DNA from 3 places in the Methylobacterium durans genome. Region 1 is predicted to be linked to each of the others. Evidence: predicted binding sites of a transcription regulator. Region 1 holds the regulator's gene; each other region holds the start of a gene.
The links. Region 1 encodes HrcA, which represses chaperone genes, less so after heat shock. Its sites were predicted from a motif close to GTTAGCACTCNCNNNNNGNGAGTGCTAAC; they were not measured.

Region 1 (6,048 bases):
AATCGTCGGCGAAGGCCGGCAGGCCCGAGGCTTCCGCGGCCGCGAGCGCCTTGATGGCGGCGTTCTCGGAGAACATCGTGCCGGTCTCCTCGGGCTCGGGCAGGCTCAGCTCGCCCGCCGAGACCGCCTCGACGCCGAACGGCGCCAGCAATTCGCGCATCTCGACGAGCTTGCCGGCGTTGTGGGTGGCGATGACGACGCGGCCCGTGAGGATGCGGTGGCTCACGCGGCGCTCCCCGCCAGAACCTGCTTCTGGAGCGCGACGAGCGACCCGACGCCCGTCTTGGCGAGCCGCAGCAATTCGAGGAACTCCGCTTCCGAGAACGGCTTGCCCTCGGCCGTGCCCTGCACCTCGACGAGGCCGCCCGAGCCGGTGATCACGAAATTGGCGTCGGTCTCGGCCGTCGAATCCTCGGCGTATTCGAGATCGAGGACGGGCACGCCCTGGTGGATGCCGCAGGAGACGGCCGCCACGTGGTCCCTCAGCGGGTTCACCGAGATGATCGAGCGCTTCTGCATCCAGGCGAAGCAATCGTTGAGCGCCACCCAGGCACCGGTGATGGCCGCGGTGCGGGTGCCGCCATCGGCTTGGATGACGTCGCAATCGATCGTGATCTGGCGCTCGCCGATCGCCGGCAGGTTCGTCACGGCGCGGAGCGACCGGCCGATCAGCCGCTGGATCTCCTGCGTGCGTCCCGAGGGCTTGCCCGAATTCACCTCGCGCCGGGTCCGCTCGTGGGTGGCGCGGGGCAGCATGGCGTACTCGGCGGTCACCCAGCCCTTGCCGGAGCCGCGCAGCCACGGCGGCCCGCGCTCCTCCAGGGAGGCAGTGCACAGAACCTTCGTCTCGCCGAAGCTCACGAGGCAGGACCCCTCGGCGTAGCGCGCCACCGCGCGCTCGAGCGTGACCTTGCGCAACTCGTCGGCCGCGCGCTTCGAGGGCCGCATCGCCTCTCTCCCTGTCCTGTCGGATGTCAGGGCTGCGCTCATAGGCCCGTCGGGCGGAGGCGGCAACCCGACCGGCCTGCGCAACCCCGCCGCGAGGATCGGGCGCAGGACGCAACGGTTGATCCGGCAGCCCGCGAGCGACACAATCGGCCGTCAGGACGAATTTCGGTGACCGAACCTCCGCGCTCCCTCTCCTCCCCGCAGCAATTCCAGGCGCTCGCCGCGATGAACGAGCGGGCCCGCGAGATTTTCCGGCAGATCGTGGAGAGCTATCTCTCGACGGGCGAGCCGGTGGGCTCGCGCAACCTCGCGCGCATCCTGCCGATGGCGCTCTCGCCCGCCTCGATCCGCAACGTGATGGCGGATCTGGAGCATGCGGGCCTGATCTTCGCGCCCCACACCTCGGCCGGCCGCCTGCCGACGGAGCAGGGCTTGCGCTTCTTCGTCGACGCGATGCTCGAACTGGGCGATGTGGGCCGCGAGGAGCAGGAACTGATCGAGGCGCAGATGCGCGCCGCCGCCTCGCGCCACACGTTCGATTCCGCGCTTGCCGAGGCCTCCACCCTGCTCTCGGGCATCTCGCGTGGCGCGGGTGTCGTCGTGACCACGAAGCAGAACGTGCATCTGAAGCACATTGAGTTCGTGCGGCTCGACCGCGACCGGGCCCTCGTCGTCCTCGTCTCGGACGACGGCTCGGTCGAGAACCGCCTCCTCGATCTGCCGACGGGCCTGCCGACCGGGGCGCTCCAGGAGGCTTCGAACTACCTGAATGCCCGCCTGCAGGGCCGCACCCTCGGGGCTCTGCGCGCCGAGATCGAGGCCGGGCGTCAGGTGATGAAGCGCGAGCTCGACGCCATCACCGAGCGCCTCGTCGATGCGGGCCTGGCCACCACTGTGGGGCCGTCCGACGCGCGCCAACTCATCGTGCGCGGCCAGGCGAACCTCCTCGACGACCTCCGGGCGGTGGAGGATCTCGAGCGGATCCGCCTGCTCTTCAACGATCTCGAGACGCAGAAGGACGTGATCGATCTTCTCGCCCGGGCCGAGGGCGGCGAGGGCGTGCGCATCTTTATCGGCTCGGAGAACAAGCTGTTCTCGCTCTCCGGCTCGTCGATGATCGCCGCGCCTTTCCGCGACGGCTCGCAGAAGATCGTTGGCGTGGTCGGCGTGATCGGCCCGACGCGGCTCAACTACGCCCGGATCGTCCCGATGGTCGACTACACTGCCCGCGTCGTCTCGAAGCTTCTCGACGGCGGGCGGTGAGAGGGTTCAGGCGGCGCCGGAGCGCCGCCCTTTTGCCGGATCAGGCCGGGATTACGTCCACGATCTCGTAGGTGTCCGGATCGATGATGACGATGTCGTCCTCGACCAGGATGAACCGGAAGCCCCGATAGGCCGGCACCAGCGTCAGGATGGCGGGCGGCAGCGTGTGCAGCGTCACCGAGCGCGGGATCGCCGTGCCGACGTTGAGGCTGAAATTCACGCTGCGCACTGGCGACACGCCGACCCGCGTGATCGACTGGCGGAACTCGGTGCGCTGGCGTGTGTCGAGGCGGTTGACCGCGCCCCGCGCCTCGGTGCGACCGCCGCGCTCGGCCGCGCCGTCGCGCCCGCCCCGACCCTCGCGATCCGCCGCGCCGTCGCGCCCGCCGCGTCCATCACGATCCGCAGCGCCGCCCCGGCCGTCACGCTCGCCGCGCTCGGCACCGCCCTCGCGACCTCCGCGCTCGCCGGCATTGCGGCCGCCGGGCTCCGTGCCGCGCTGGGCCGCACCGCCCTCCTCGCGTCCGCCGCGCTGCCCGGCCTCGCCGGGTTCGCGGCCGCCGCCGCCGCGCTCGGCCGCCCCGCCGCGCGGACCCGCGCCGCCGGCACCGCCTTCGCCGCCACGGGGACCCGCGCCGCCAGCCCCACCGGCCTCACCGCCGCCGCGCATGCCGGCACCGCCGCCCGCGCCACCGGCTCCGCCGCCGACGCCCGCACCACCTCCCGCGCCCGCGCCGCCTGCCGCGCCCGCGCCCGCGCCGCCTCCGGCACCTCCCGCGGCCCCGCCGCCGCCGCCGCCCGCACCGCCTCCGGCGCCCCCGCCCTGCGCGAGGGCCGTCGCGGCGCCCAGAACCAGCACGGCGGCCGTCACCGTGCTCCGAAAGAGCTTGCTCATGGCGTTATCCGTTCCCGTCTTCGACGCCGCCCTGGCGTCGACTCCGGCCCGCAACGAGAAGGTGCAGGAAATCGTTCCGCAGAAATGCGTTGCCGGGCGCCCGCACCATCGCGCGCTGCGCGACCCCGGCGTGACAGTTCGAGGTATCTCAGTCCGTTAGCATGCTCGCACGCCTGTTCGGATGGTACGGCAGGGTCTAAACGTGCGGTAGGCGGCCAGAAGAACGATCACCGTCGCCGCGTGCCGGAGAGGAACCGCCCATGGACACGTCCAGCCCCGATGCCATCGGGATCGCGCCGTCCGCCCAGGACGACGCGGCCGACCGCCGCCGCCGCATCATGGCGATCGTCGGCTCCTCCTCGGGCAATCTGGTCGAGTGGTACGATTTCTACTGCTACGCCTTCTTCGCCCTCTACTTCGCGCCGGCCTTCTTCCCGCAGGGCGATCCGACGAGCCAGCTGCTGCAGACGGCGGGCATCTTCGCGGTCGGATTCTTCATGCGCCCGATCGGCGGCTGGCTGTTCGGCCGCATCGCGGACCGGCTCGGGCGGCGCACCTCGATGATCATCTCGGTGCTGATGATGTGCGGTGGCTCGCTCGCCATCGGCTTGCTGCCGACCTACGCCATGGTCGGCGCGGCGGCCCCGATCCTGCTCCTCATCGCCCGGATGGTTCAGGGCATCTCGGTGGGCGGCGAGTACGGCACCAGCGCCACCTACATGAGCGAGGTGGCGGTGAAGGGGAAGCGCGGCTTCTACGCCTCGTTCCAGTACGTGACGCTGATCGGCGGCCAGCTCATCGCCTCCCTCGTCCTCGTGTCGCTGCAGGCGATCCTGACGGCCGACGAGCTCAAGGCCTGGGGCTGGCGCATCCCGTTCTTCATCGGCGCGCTCGCGGCCGTGGTGGCGCTCTACCTGCGGCGCTCGCTGGCCGAGACGATGGAGAAGGGTGGCGACCGGGAGCAGGCCGGCACCTTCAAGGAGCTGTCGAAGCACTGGCGCGCCTTCTGCGTCGTGCTGGCCTACACCGCCGGCGGCTCGCTCAGCTTCTACACCTTCACCACTTACATGCAGAAATATCTCGTCAACACGGCGCACATGGAGAAGACCACCGCCTCGCAGGTGATGACGCTGGTGCTTCTCGTCTACATGCTGATCCAGCCGATCTTCGGCGCCTTGTCGGACCGGATCGGCCGCAAGGCGAACATGCTGCTCTACAGCGGGCTGGGCACCATCATGGTGGTGCCGCTGATGACGGCACTCGGGAGCAACAAGGATCCCTACCTCGCCTTCGCGCTGATCACGCTGGGGCTCGTCGTCATCAGCTTCTACACGGGCATCAGCGGCATCGTGAAAGCGGAGCTGTTCCCGACGAACGTGCGGGCGCTCGGCGTTGGCCTTTCCTACGCGCTGGCCAACGCCACCTTCGGCGGCACCGCCGAGTACGTGGCCCTGTGGTTCAAGGAGCACAGCATCGAGTCGAGCTTCTTCTGGTACGTGACGGTGATGCTCGCCGTCGCCTTCGTGGGCTCGGTCATCATGCCGAACCCGAAGCGCCACGGCTATCTCGACGGCGACGGTACCGTCGAGGAGGCGCTCGGTGCCAAGCCGAGGCTCGCCCACGCTTGAGCGCACGATCCGCCTCCCTCGGATCCCGGGGAGCCCGGGATCCGAGGGAGGGGACGCGCGGTCCGGAACGGGGCTCCTACTTGATGACCGAGCAGGCGATGCGCGGGCCCGCGCCGCCGATCGGCTGGGTCGAATGGTCGTCCTCGTTCGCGTGGATGACGAGGGCCGAGCCGTCGCCGTCCTTGAGGCCGCCCTCGCCGGTCAGCGGGGTCTCGCTCGACACCTCGGCGTTCACCGAGCCGTCGGCGTTGGCGTAGACGTTCGGCAGGTCGCCCTCGTCCGGCCCGTCCGGGTTGAGCAGGCCGTGCTTGCTCTGGTCGTGGTTCACGTGGGCCTTCGACTTCTCGAACTTCTCGGTGTCCGAGCAATCGCCCACCGCGTGGAAGTGGATGCCGTGCCAGCCGGGCGGCAGGCCGCCGGCCTTGATGGCGAGGCGCATCACGAGGGAGTTCGACCCGTCGCGGAGCGAGATGGTCCCGATCGACTCGCCCTTGTTGTTCTTGATCTCGCTCTGGAAGGTCTGCGGTGCTGCGGGCTTGGCCGGCGTCTCGGCCGTCTGGGCGAGAGCGGGGGCGGTCAGGGTCGCGCCCGCGAGGGCAGCGAGCAAGGGCAGGTGGCGTTTCATGTGATGGCTCTCCTCTCCACGCTGGGCTAGTTAGGCGCCGAGCTTGCCCTTCGACAGGGTTCAATTCCGAACCAAGGGTTGAGGTGGCGCTTTGATCACGGATTCGGGCGGGGATTTCCGGGCGAGATGACGCGGGAGCGGCAGAGGGCCGATCGGTTTCTGGTGGAGCGTGGCCATTTCGAGAGCCGCGCCCGGGCGCAGGCTGCCATCGAGGCCGGCCTCGTCCGCGCGGACGGACGCATCGTCGCCCGAGCCTCCGACCGGATCGCCCCCGAGGCGCGCATCGAGGCACGGGCGGCGCATCCCTTCGTGTCCCGCGGCGGGTTGAAGCTGGCGGCCGCCCTCGATGCGTTCGGCCTCGATCCGGAGGGCCGCGTCTGCCTCGATGTCGGGGCCTCGACCGGCGGCTTCACCGACCTCCTGCTCCAGCGCGGCGCGGCCCATGTCTACGCCGTCGATGTGGGCCGCGATCAGCTCCACGCCTCCCTACGCCAGGATCCGCGCGTCACGAGCCTGGAGGGGACCGACGCCCGCGCACTCGACCGGGCCGCCATTCCGCTTGCCCCCGCCCTGATGGCGATCGACGTCAGCTTCATCTCGCTCCGCCTCGTCCTGCCGGCCCTGGTGCCGCTGCTCTCGGCGGGCGCGGGCCTCGCCGCGCTGGTCAAGCCGCAATTCGAGGCCGGCCG
Region 2 (6,048 bases), 510 kb from region 1:
GCCTTTCACGCCTCACCGGCGGTCAAGGCGGCGCTGGCCGACCGTACCGCCTGACCCCTCACCCTCCCTGCCCTTTCGCGGTGAAGGCCAGTCCTCCTGCGCTGGCTCATCCACCTTATCCAGGATCATGACCATGAACGCATTCTCCACCATCGACATGGCCGAGGTGACCCGCCTCACCCGGGCCGGCCAGCTGACTGAGGCAATGGCACTGCTTCAGGGGCGCCCGGCAACCGCCAACCCACAAGCAGCCACGCAAAAGGCAGCGCCCCGCACCGGAGGCAGTGCCGCGCGCTCATGGCCGACCATCGACATGGTCGCACCCTCGACTCCGCGAGGAGCCTGGACGGCGCCCGGCTCCGGAAAGGCGGGCGTCGGTGATGCGCCGATTGGCAGAGCGGCCGCCTCAGAACGGCAGGGGCTCGCGGAGACACTACGATCCTTACGCGAGCGCTTCCCCAAGATGAGCTCAATGCCCGGCCTCGGGGACGGCCTCGGAGCGCCGCAACGTCTCCCAATCCCGGTACCGGATGGAGCGCGGTTCGAGGAGCGCAGCTTCTCCAACGGGGCGGGGAGCCGGCCCTACAAGGTCTACGTCCCGAGTGGCTACACGGGCCAGGCGCTTCCTGTCGTGATCATGCTGCACGGCTGCACCCAGTCACCCGACGACTTCGCTGCCGGCACGCGGATGAATGAGCTTGCCGAGGAGCAAACCTTCTTGGTGGTGTACCCAGGCCAAACACAGTCGGCCAACATGCAGAAGTGCTGGAACTGGTTCAACGTGTCTGATCAGCAGCGCGATGCCGGCGAGCCCTCGCTGATCGCCGGCATCGCCCGTGAGGTCATCCGCGAGTTCTCGGCCGATCCGACTCGGATCTATGCCGCGGGACTCTCGGCCGGCGGCGCGGCTGCGGCGATCTTGGCGGCGACCTACCCCGATCTGTTCGCGGCAGTCGGGGTGCATTCGGGGCTTCCCTCCGGCGCGGCCAAGGACATGCCCTCCGCGTTTGCGGCCATGAACGGAGGAGGTGCGGTCCAGCCGAGAGGCACGCGACGCACGGTGCCAACCATTGTCTTTCACGGCGACGCCGACCGCACGGTCAATCCCGTCAACGGTGACCGGGTCATCGCCCAAGCAGCGCCCGGCAGGACGCTGGATGCAGCGGTCACTCGGGGTACATCCGAGGGCGGGATGGCCTACACATGCACGGTTCAGCGCGAACGCGGCGAGCCGGCGCTGTTGGAGCAGTGGACCCTGCACGGTGCCGGGCACGCCTGGTCGGGGGGCAGTGAGAGCGGGACGTACACCGACCCGCGCGGCCCCGATGCGAGTCTGGAGATGTTGCGCTTCTTCCTGGCTCACGCAAGCACAGCTGCCCAGACACGGCACTGAAGTCCGTAGGGCGCACGTCAGATCAGCAGGAGATCACATCTCGCGTCTTGGCTGGAGCACATCAGAGGCGCGCTGAGCGGACGCCGCAAACGGTCAGCTTAGACACGGTGAGCGAATTCGGCCCACAATCGTTAGCACTCGTCCGCGACGAGTGCTAAGCTCTCCGCAGGAGGGGCGTTTGCCCCTCTCAAACGGCGCTGACAAGCCGCTCACCGTTCAGGCAGGAAGCCGGAGGCCCCATGAAGTTCCGTCCGTTGCACGACCGTGTTGTCGTCCGCCGCATCGAGGGCGAGGAGAAGACCAAGGGCGGCATCATCATCCCGGATACCGCCAAGGAGAAGCCGCAGGAGGGCGAGATCGTCGCCGTCGGGCCCGGCGCCCGCGACGAGCAGGGCCGCGTGACGCCTCTCGACGTGAAGGCCGGCGACCGCGTGCTGTTCGGCAAGTGGTCGGGCACCGAGGTCAAGATCGACGGCCAGGATTTCCTGATCATGAAGGAATCCGACATCATGGGCGTCGTCGCCTGAGGCGGCCGCTCCACGATCTCGTGACCATTGCCCTTTGAGGCTGCCCCTCTGGGTGCCTTGGGGCTGAAACTTAACAAAGAGGATCTACCCTATGGCTGCCAAAGATGTACGCTTCTCGTCGGATGCCCGCGAGAAGATGCTGCATGGTGTCGAGCTTCTCGCCAATGCCGTGAAGGTGACGCTCGGCCCGAAGGGCCGCAACGTCGTGATCGAGAAGAGCTTCGGCGCTCCCCGCATCACCAAGGACGGCGTCACCGTCGCCAAGGAGATCGAGCTCGCCGACAAGTTCGAGAACATGGGCGCGCAGATGGTGCGCGAGGTGGCTTCGAAATCGAGTGATCTGGCGGGCGATGGCACCACCACCGCGACCGTGCTGGCCGCGTCGATCGTCCGTGAGGGCGCCAAGTACGTCGCCGCCGGCATGAACCCGATGGACCTGAAGCGCGGCATCGACCTCGCCACGCAGGCCGCCGTCAAGGACATCACGGGCCGCGCCAAGAAGGTCGCCTCGTCCGAGGAAATCGCCCAGGTCGGCACGATCTCGGCGAACGGCGACAAGGAGATCGGCGAGATGATCGCCGAGGCCATGCAGAAGGTGGGCAACGAGGGCGTGATCACGGCTGAGGAAGCCAAGACCGCCGAGACCGAGCTCGACGTCGTCGAGGGCATGCAGTTCGACCGCGGCTACCTCTCTCCCTACTTCATCACGAACGCGGAGAAGATGGTCGCCGATCTGGATGACCCCTACATCCTCATCCACGAGAAGAAGCTGTCCTCACTCCAAGCACTCCTCCCTATTCTCGAGGCCGTGGTGCAGACGGGCAAGCCGCTCCTCATCATCGCCGAGGACATCGAGGGCGAGGCGCTGGCCACCCTCGTCGTGAACAAGCTGCGCGGCGGCCTCAAGGTCGCGGCCGTCAAGGCGCCCGGCTTCGGCGACCGCCGCAAGGCCATGCTGGAAGATATTGCGGTGCTAACCAAGGGACAAACAATTTCGGAAGACCTCGGCATCAAGCTTGAGAACGTCACGCTCGACATGCTCGGCCGCGCCAAGCGGGTGCGTATCGAGAAGGAGAACACCACGATCATCGACGGTGCCGGCGAGAAGGCGGACATCGAGGCCCGGGTCGGGCAGATCAAGGCGCAGATCGAGGAGACCACCTCGGACTACGACCGCGAGAAGCTCCAGGAGCGTCTGGCCAAGCTCGCGGGCGGTGTTGCAATCATCCGCGTCGGTGGTTCGACCGAGGTCGAGGTCAAGGAGAAGAAGGATCGGGTGGAGGATGCGCTGCATGCCACCCGCGCCGCGGTGGAAGAGGGCATCGTCCCCGGCGGCGGCACCGCGCTGCTCCGCGCCAGGAAGGCGGTCTCCGCCCTCTCGAGCGACAACGCGGACGTGGCGGCCGGCATCAAGATCGTCCTCAAGGCGCTTGAGGCTCCGGTCCGTCAGATCGCCCAGAACGCGGGCGTCGAGGGCTCCATCGTGGTCGGCAAGATCACCGACAACGAGGGCTCCGAGACCTACGGCTTCAACGCCCAGACCGAAGAGTACGTGGACATGCTGCAGGCGGGCATCGTCGACCCGGCCAAGGTCGTGCGCACGGCGCTCCAGGGTGCCGCCTCCGTCGCCGGCCTCCTCGTCACCACCGAGGCGATGGTTGCCGATGCCCCGAAGAAGGACGCGCCTCCCCCGATGCCGGGCGGCGGCGGCATGGGTGGCATGGGCGGCATGGACTTCTGAAGCCGACCAGCATCAATCCAACCAGACCGGCCGCCTCGCGGCGGCCGGTCTACTCCCGGCATGGACCCAAAGCCGGTTTCCTCCCAGTCGCCTTCCTCTCTATCGCGATCGGCAGGCGAGACGAGCCAGAGCCACAAGTCGCGCTCGCCGATCTCCACGAGGCCGACGAAGCCGCGGTCCCGTCGCGCCGTCCAGATTCGGCCGGCACGGTGGATCGACCCCACGAGCCGCCCAGGGCCGCCAGGATGATCCGTCCGAGCGACTTCACCGCGCAGGCGCTGCTCGGGCGTGCCCGCAGGCCGCTCCTTGAGCTCCATGGACAGAGCGAAATCCGTTGAGCAGTCCCGGCGCTTGCAGTCGGCTCCACCTAAGCTCGTCCCCCATTCGAGTCCGTTGAGCACCGCCGCAGCGCGGGGCTGAAGCCTGGGCAGCCCTGGCGTGGCTGCCACCGGCGTTGCGGTGAGCATCGAGAGGGAGGTGAATGCTGCGATGACAAGCATTCCGAGCCGCATGGGGCCAGCTTGAGCCGATGGCGAGAAGCAATTCGGGTGATCGCGCGTCCTCATCCACCACTCGCTGCGGCGGTTGAGGACCTGGCGCAGATGACCGTCCGCAGGTGCGGAAATCATCATGTTCGTCCCCTTCACCGGGCTGAGGTCATCGACCAGGCCCGAAGTGACGAAGCCTATTTCCTGTTGGCCGATTTGACGGCCGCGCTGACCATGTCCTTCGTGGATGGCGCTGCCGCGATCGTCTTCGGTACTAGCTTCTTCGGCTTCTTAGCTTCGCGGTTTCCGTGCTTCTTCTCCGAGGCCATGATCAATCTCCTCTTGTCGCTCAACCATCATCGCACGGTTCGCGAAATTGGCCTCATGAGGACTGTGACCGCCTGCAAGCCCAGGCACGGCAGGAGGGAACCGGTGGAAAGCCGCGCAAGGAACGGGAGCCCGATCGGTTGGGGGCGGTGGCTGCCAACATCGGGTTCGTGAAGCGGTAGCAGTTCCGCGACCAAGTCGCTTCGGCTTCGGGGGCTTGGCTCTTTCTGGGAGGACCAGCATTCAGGAAGGGGCGCCAGAAGATCCATGCTGTGAGGGAAGCTTGGAGCTCCATGACGCTCAATCGGCGATCAGCCTGCGCCCTTGGGCTTAGCGCGCAAAGAAAAACCCCGGCGGGGCCGGGGCTAAAGGTCGTCTCTGGGGACCAAAAGCACGGCCGCGGGGGGAAGCGGACCGTGCGTCAGATCAACGGCTCTGCAGATCACCTGATCCTCGCAGCTCTTGAGCAGCCCGCAGACGCAAAAAGGAGCCCCATCAGGATCTGGCAGGGCTCATCGTCTTGCAGCGTCGGTGCTGCGCGAGGGCTCGCTTCGGCGGCGAGCTTGGCGGCCGCAGCCGGAACGTTCTCGTTGCCACCTCAATGGACAAGCTAGAGCATGCACAAGACGCATACGTGTTCCAGCGGCGCTCTAAAACTCAATGAAGCTCGCGTTCCCGGCCGCCATCGTTTGGCAGGAAGCAGCCCAGGATTGGCCAACGATAGCAAGACTCGTGAGGGAAGCAGACTTATGCGAACGCGCGCTACAGGCACGCCTCAATGCAACCGAGGGAAGTCTGGCTGCGATGCGGGCTCGTCCCTGGTGACGTCAGTTGGCGGCATGAACTTACTACTGGCGCAGCATGAACAGCTTGCCCATGAGCGCAGCAAGCTCGCTCTGGCGCGACACGCCCGTCTTCTCAAACACGCGCTTGAGCACGGTCCGCGCCGTCGGCAATGCGATGCCGAGGGTCTCCGCAGCGTCAGCCGGAGCCGCACCTGCGCCGACGAGGACTGCTAGCCGCGCCTCGCCCAACGTCAGCTTGAACGCGTCTCGCACCACGGCCGGGTCGAAGGGCCGCTCACGGGCTGGATCCTGCACCAGAACGATGGCGCTCGCTGTCTGCAGCGCAGGGACGTCGATCGATGTAGGCAGCGGCAGGACCTGCACGATGAGGCCGCGCTCTCCGTTCGGCACGATCAGTGGCTCTTGCGCCTCGGGCCCTGGCACCGTGCCGCTCTCAACGGCGGCAAGACGGTCCTGAAAGACTTGGTTCGCGGCTCGGTCTGTGACGCGCAGACGTCCGCTTGATATCGCGAGCCCTGAGCCGAGCAGCCGATCCGCCATGCGGTTTGCAAGCAGCACGCGCTGGTCCGCCCCCAAAACCAAGACGCCGCAGTCGATTCGGTCGAGCGCTGCTGCCAGCCCGACGCGCTCAGCCTCGGCATCCATCAGACGGATCGAGAGGCTGAGCGAGCGTTCGACGTGGCGGCTGAGCGCCAGAAGCTGATTCTGCAACGCGTCGGAGTAGCCGGGCTTCTCTCGGGCCCGCAGCAGCGTGAGGATGACGTGG
Region 3 (6,048 bases), 1.8 Mb from region 1:
CTCGACCGCGGCGCGGGTGGCATGCAGAGCATCCTCCACCCGGTCCTTCTTCTCCTTGACCTCGACCTCGGTCGAACCACCGACGCGGATGATCGCGACGCCACCCGCGAGCTTGGCCAGACGCTCTTGAAGCTTCTCGCGGTCGTAGTCCGAGGTGGTCTCCTCGATCTGCGCCTTGATCTGCCCGACGCGGGCCTCGATGTCCGACTTCTCGCCGGCGCCGTCGATGATCGTGGTGTTCTCCTTCTCGATGCGCACCCGCTTGGCGCGGCCGAGCATCTCAAGAGTGACGTTCTCAAGCTTGATGCCGAGATCTTCCGAGATGGTTTGTCCCTTAGTCAGGACTGCGATGTCCTCGAGCATGGCCTTGCGGCGATCACCGAAGCCCGGCGCCTTGACGGCCGCGACCTTGAGCCCGCCGCGCAGCTTGTTCACGACGAGGGTGGCCAGCGCCTCGCCCTCGATGTCCTCGGCGATGATGAGGAGCGGCTTGCCCGTCTGCACCACGGCCTCGAGAATAGGGAGGAGTGCTTGGAGTGAGGACAGCTTCTTCTCGTGGATGAGGATGTAGGGGTCATCCAGATCGGCGACCATCTTCTCCGCGTTCGTGATGAAGTAGGGAGAGAGGTAGCCGCGGTCGAACTGCATGCCCTCGACGACGTCGAGCTCGGTCACAGCAGTCTTGGCTTCTTCCGCCGTGATCACGCCCTCGTTGCCCACCTTCTGCATGGCCTCGGCGATCATCTCGCCGATCTCGGTGTCGCCGTTCGCCGAGATCGTGCCGACCTGGGCGATCTCCTCCGAGGAGGCGACCTTCCTGGCACGGCCGGTGATGTCCTTGACCGCAGCCGCAACAGCCTGGTCGATGCCGCGCTTCAGGTCCATCGGGTTCATGCCGGCGGCGACGTACTTGGCGCCCTCACGGACGATCGACGCGGCCAGCACGGTCGCGGTGGTGGTGCCATCGCCCGCCAGATCACTCGATTTCGAAGCCACCTCGCGCACCATCTGCGCGCCCATGTTCTCGAACTTGTCGGCGAGCTCGATCTCCTTGGCGACGGTGACGCCGTCCTTGGTGATGCGGGGAGCGCCGAAGCTCTTCTCGATCACGACGTTGCGGCCCTTCGGGCCGAGCGTCACCTTCACCGCGTCGGCGAGGATGTCGACGCCGCGCAGCATCTTCTCGCGAGCATCCGACGAAAACCGTACGTCCTTGGCAGCCATAATTGTCACTCCTCTCGACACATGACGAAATCGATAGACCCCTGGATCAGGCGGCCTGTTGCAGAGAGCCCCGGGCCTCGATCACGCCCATGATGTCGGATTCCTTGAGGATCAGGAGATCCTGACCGTCGATCTTGATCTCGGTGCCGGACCACTTGCCAAACAGCACGCGGTCGCCGGCCTTCACGTCGAGAGGCGTCACGCGGCCCTGCTCGTCGCGGGCGCCGGGCCCAACAGCAACGACCTCGCCCTCCTGCGGCTTCTCCTTGGCGGTATCCGGGATGATGATGCCGCCCTTCGTCTTCTCCTCCGCGTCGATGCGGCGGACAACAACTCGATCGTGCAACGGACGGAACGTCATACTTGTCTCCAGTGCGAGAGCTACGGGTCGAGAAGTTCGCCAGGCTCTCTGATGAGCTGCCCAGCTACGGCTGACTGGGGCGCGAGAGGCCCTCTGCGTCAGACCGCCGCGCAGGTTTTAGCACTCGTCCCATGAGAGTGCCAGGGCGGACTGATGAAGCTTGGCAGCAGTCAGGTTCCGCGAGCGCTAAGCGTCTGGCTCTGTTTGCGCTTCTCGATTTCTTCTTGGTGGCCGCGGCAACCTTCTTGCTTGTGGCAGCGTATCTGTTCAGACGTTCGAACGAGGTGCCGCGATGAGTGTTTCGACAGACTTTCGTCGCCAGCTCGAAGGCTACAGCCTGACGACCGCCGAGATCCTCTACCACCTGCCAGACCATCCGCACCTGCTGCAGAGCTTCGTCTGGCAGCATCACGATCTGTTCCCGGAGTTTCCCGAACTGCGGCGCTTCCTCGCGTTCTGGCAAGAGACGCTCGATGGGCCGCTCCACTCTGTGAAGGTGGCCCACAGCCGCCTGATCAAGCCCGCCGAGTTGAGAGCGATCGGTGCGGAATTCCACCTGCACTAACCGGGTACGGGCCGTCATTGGCGAGGCGCCGGATTTCTGGGTCATGCCCATGCGGGTGGTGAGCATCGAAGGAACATGCCGCTACGTGTTCGGTGCCGCTGTGTGGTGGTACGACCGATGCCGCATGGAGGGCGGCTCAGGGCCAGGTTCTCTGCGGCAGCGCCACCACGACTGAGGCGATCGGGCACCACGTGCCCTAGATCGAGAGCAGCTGGCACTTGGCCCGAGCGACGGCGAGGTCGTTGCGGATCGACCTCCTGACCGTGATATGCGGAGGGTCAGGAGGCGCGTCGCGATGGGAAGTTACAGGTCGGGCATCGGACGCGCCGTCGTGGCACTATGGCTGCTCACGCCGCAGCCGTCGTCGGCGGCTCCGGGCGAGGACTGCAGCCCCAGCAACATAAAGAAGAAGGAGCGCAGCCATAAGGCTGCCGCCGACGCGCAGTCGGCGATGTCGCGTGAACTCGAGAAGGCGAACAGGAAGGGGAGCGGCGCCGGTCTCTCGCCCGCGTTCTGCGAGGCCGTAAAGCGCCGGATCGCGGCCCTGCAGGCGAATGTGGATCTACTCACGGCGAACCCGGATTGCGTCGTCTCGGGCGATCTGGAGACGACCCGGAAGGAACTGGATCTGGAGCAGAGCACGGCCTCGCTCTGCAGGTAGGCTCCCTCTCGCCTGTTCCGACGGCGGGCCCCTGGCGAGACAGGTTCGCGGAGCGCTACACCGTCGGGAAGCAGACCGTCCGAATAGCGCCGATTGTGTTGAAAAACTCGGGTGTTGCGGCGGTAGTCGTGAGGTGATTCACTTCTGTCGAGAGACGGAGACCGAAGCAGATGATGGGACCTCGGCAAGTCGAGCAGGGTGCCCTGTTCTACGAGTTCTCGCTCGATACACATATCCCAGCCGACCATCTGCTGCGCGCCATCGACCGCTTCGTTGACCTGTCGGGTCTACGCGCGCACCTGCAGCCGTTCTACAGCTCGACGGGCCGGCCCTCGGTCGACCCCGAGTTGATGATCCGCATGCTGCTCATCGGCTACTGCTTCGGCATCCGATCCGAGCGCCGCCTGTGCGACGAGGTCCACCTCAATCTCGCCTATCGCTGGTTCTGCCGGCTCGGGCTCGACGGCCGGGTGCCGGACCATTCGACCTTCTCCAAGAACCGCCATGGCCGCTTCCGCGACAGCGACCTGCTGCGCTGCTTGTTCGAGACCGTGCTCGCCCGCTGCATCGCCGAGGGGCTCGTGGGCGGCGAGGGCTTCGCGGTCGACGCCAGCCTTATCAAGGCTGATGCCAACCGGCAGAAGGGTGTTGAGGGTACGAACGGCCTGCCACCCGAGAGCGTCAGCCGCGCCGCCCGGGAGTACCTGGCTGTGCTCGACGACGCCGCGTTCGGAGCTGCGACGCCGGTCGTGCCTAAGCTCGTTCCCCCGCCGACCCGGCCGCGCGCTGGACGGGTGCGGACGGTGGGCTGGCCTACTTCGCCTACGCGGCCAACTACCTGATCGACCTCGACCACGCGGTCATCGTGGACGTCGAGCCGACCACCGCGATCCGGCAGGCCGAGGTCACGGCCGCCAAGCGCATGATCGTGCGCTCGCGCGAGCGCTTCGACCTCTACCCGGCCCGGCTCGCCGGTGACAGCGGTTACGGCTCGGCCGCGATGCTGGGCTGGCTCGCCCACGAGCAGGGCATCGAGCCGCACATCCCCGTCTTCGATAAGTCCGAGCGCCGCGACGGCACCTTCAGCCGGTCGGCCTTCACCTACGACCCTGGCGCCGACGCCTACACCTGCCCGGCCGGCAAGCACCTGCGGCAACGCCAGAAGGTCTATCGGTCACCGCCCCCGCTCGTCGACGCAGACGGGATGCTGCGCTACCGCGCGAGCAAGTACGACTGCGAAGCTTGCGCGCTGAAGCCACGATGCTGCCCCAACGCATCCGCCCGCAAGATCCCACGCTCGATCCACGAGGGCGCCCGGCAGATGGCGCGCGACATCTGCGCCTCGGAGGCGGGCCGTACCTCGCGGCGTGAGCGCAAGAAGGTCGAGATGCTGTTTGCCCACCTTAAGCGGATCCTGCGGCTGGATCGGCTTCGGTTGCGGGGGCCAGACGGGGCCCGAGACGAGTTCCACCTCGCGGCCGCCGCCCAGAACCTACGGAAGCTGGCCAAGCTGATCCCGCTGGGGCAGCCGAGCCTAGCCTGACCGGCTGGCGGGAGCCCCCCGGCCAAGCACCCGGTCAAATCTCAATCCAGGCCAACCGCGAGTTTTTCAACGAAATCCGCCCATTGCCGTCATTCAGCCCGTCCAGGCGGCTTCTCAAAAGCGGCCATTCGCCGACCGAGCGTTTATGAAGCCTCCGAGTTCATACAGGCTGCGCTGTGCTCCAGCTTATGATGGAGCGGCAGCTAGTTTGGTGAGCACAGGGTCAGCGTGATCGGGCCCTCATGCTTCAGTAGCAGGTAATAGCGCCGCCGATTGACATAGTGTGATCTGAGCGGGGCTGTCCGCCGGGATCTCCGCTGCCAGCGCTGGACTGAGAGGCTCGCGGTAGAGCGGCCAAGCGAGAGAGCCAGATGGATGCAGCCCGCCGGATGCCGCCACCGCATCGGCGTAGTCCAGCATCAAGTCCTCAATCTCCGCCGGTCCGATCATGTTGCCTGCTTCAATCATGTTGCACTGCAATGGGTGAACCGGCCGGGTCAGGGGAGTGTTCCTGAGCCGGCATCATCTCCGACCATCTTTGATGGATGGCAGCATGAGAGAAGGGCGTGGCACGCGTTGGCCGTGCCGCCTCCTCGGCAGAGGCCGGAACGTGCGCAGCGAACCGAGGTTCGCTCTGGTATGAACACCTACGTTCTTATCCTTGCAGGCTTTGGCGCTCTGGTTCTGCTTACGGCTTGGCTGCCGATGGTGCTGCGGCAGATGCCGCTCTCGCTGCCCATCTGCTGCGTGGGCATCGGCGCAGCCCTGTCTGCCTTCCCAGAGATGCTGGGTGCCGTACCGCGGCCGCAGGAGCACCTGCATCTCGTCGAGAAGGTGACGGAGCTGATCGTCATCATCTCGCTCATGGGAGCCGGGCTGAAGCTCGACCGCGTGTTCGGCTGGCGGCCCTGGATGGTGACGTGGCGGCTTCTCGGCATCGCCATGCCGCTCACCATCCTGGCTCTCACTGCGCTCGCCTCAGCTCTGCTCGGCCTAGGCGTAGCCACGGCACTTCTGCTCGCAGCTGCCCTTGCGCCGACAGATCCGGTGCTGGCCAGCGATGTGCAGGTCGGGGCGCCGGGCGAAGGGCAGGAAGACGAGATGCGCTTTGCCCTGACCTCCGAGGCGGGACTGAACGATGGGTTCGCCTTTCCCTTCGTGCACCTCGCATTGGCCATGTCCGCGGCAAGCTTCGGTCTCCCGCAGCTGGGTCAGTGGTTTACCACGGCCGTGCTCTGGAAGATCATCGTGGGTGTCGGACTGGGCGCTCTGATCGGCTGGGCGCTCGGCTGGCTGACCTTCCACCTGCCCAACCCAGCCAAGCTCTCGCGCACCGGCGACGGCTTCGTCGCGCTCGGCATCACCTGCCTGACCTACGGCCTCGTCGAGATGGCGCAGGGCTACGGCTTCTTGGCGGTGTTCGTGGCGGCCGTGGCGCTGCGGGCGACGAAGCGCGGGCACGACTACCATCACAAGCTGCACAGCTTCGCCGAGGAGCTGGAGCGCTTGCTGATGATGGTGCTGCTGGTCGGGTTCGGAGGGGCACTGGCGGGCGGCGGCCTACTACGGGCGCTGTCCTGTGAGAGCGTTGCATTTGCCTTTCTCGCCCTGTTCGTCGTGCGGCCTCTGAGTGGCTGGCTCAGCCTGCTCGGGATGGAGCAGCCGGCCAGCGAGCGGGCGGTGATCAGCTTCTT

Region 2: a site for HrcA is predicted at 1,524-1,552, ahead of groES (co-chaperone GroES). Genes of this name have one in related genera too.
Region 3: a site for HrcA is predicted at 1,702-1,730, ahead of groES (co-chaperone GroES). Genes of this name have one in related genera too.

The regions. Positions count from the first base shown of each region.
Region 1 is NZ_CP029550.1:311,067-317,114, forward strand. It holds gene rdgB (RdgB/HAM1 family non-canonical purine NTP pyrophosphatase) at 1-226, opposite strand, end outside; gene rph (ribonuclease PH) at 223-948, opposite strand; gene hrcA (heat-inducible transcriptional repressor HrcA) at 1,174-2,211, shown strand; gene DK389_RS01360 (DUF1236 domain-containing protein) at 2,252-3,106, opposite strand; gene DK389_RS01365 (MFS family transporter) at 3,367-4,734, shown strand; gene DK389_RS01370 (superoxide dismutase family protein) at 4,811-5,359, opposite strand; gene DK389_RS01375 (TlyA family RNA methyltransferase) at 5,486-6,048, shown strand, end outside.
Region 2 is NZ_CP029550.1:819,765-825,812, forward strand. It holds gene DK389_RS03815 (CopG family transcriptional regulator) at 1-54, shown strand, start outside; gene DK389_RS03820 (extracellular catalytic domain type 1 short-chain-length polyhydroxyalkanoate depolymerase) at 134-1,393, shown strand; gene groES (co-chaperone GroES) at 1,633-1,920, shown strand; gene groL (chaperonin GroEL) at 2,012-3,661, shown strand; gene DK389_RS31975 (hypothetical protein) at 4,210-4,650, shown strand; gene DK389_RS03835 (helix-turn-helix transcriptional regulator) at 5,325-6,048, opposite strand, start outside.
Region 3 is NZ_CP029550.1:2,094,304-2,100,351, reverse strand. It holds gene groL (chaperonin GroEL) at 1-1,224, opposite strand, end outside; gene groES (co-chaperone GroES) at 1,271-1,585, opposite strand; gene DK389_RS09575 (usg protein) at 1,878-2,150, shown strand; gene DK389_RS09570 (hypothetical protein) at 2,446-2,811, shown strand; partial or broken gene DK389_RS09565 (transposase) at 2,982-4,354, shown strand; gene DK389_RS09560 (cation:proton antiporter) at 4,994-6,048, shown strand, end outside.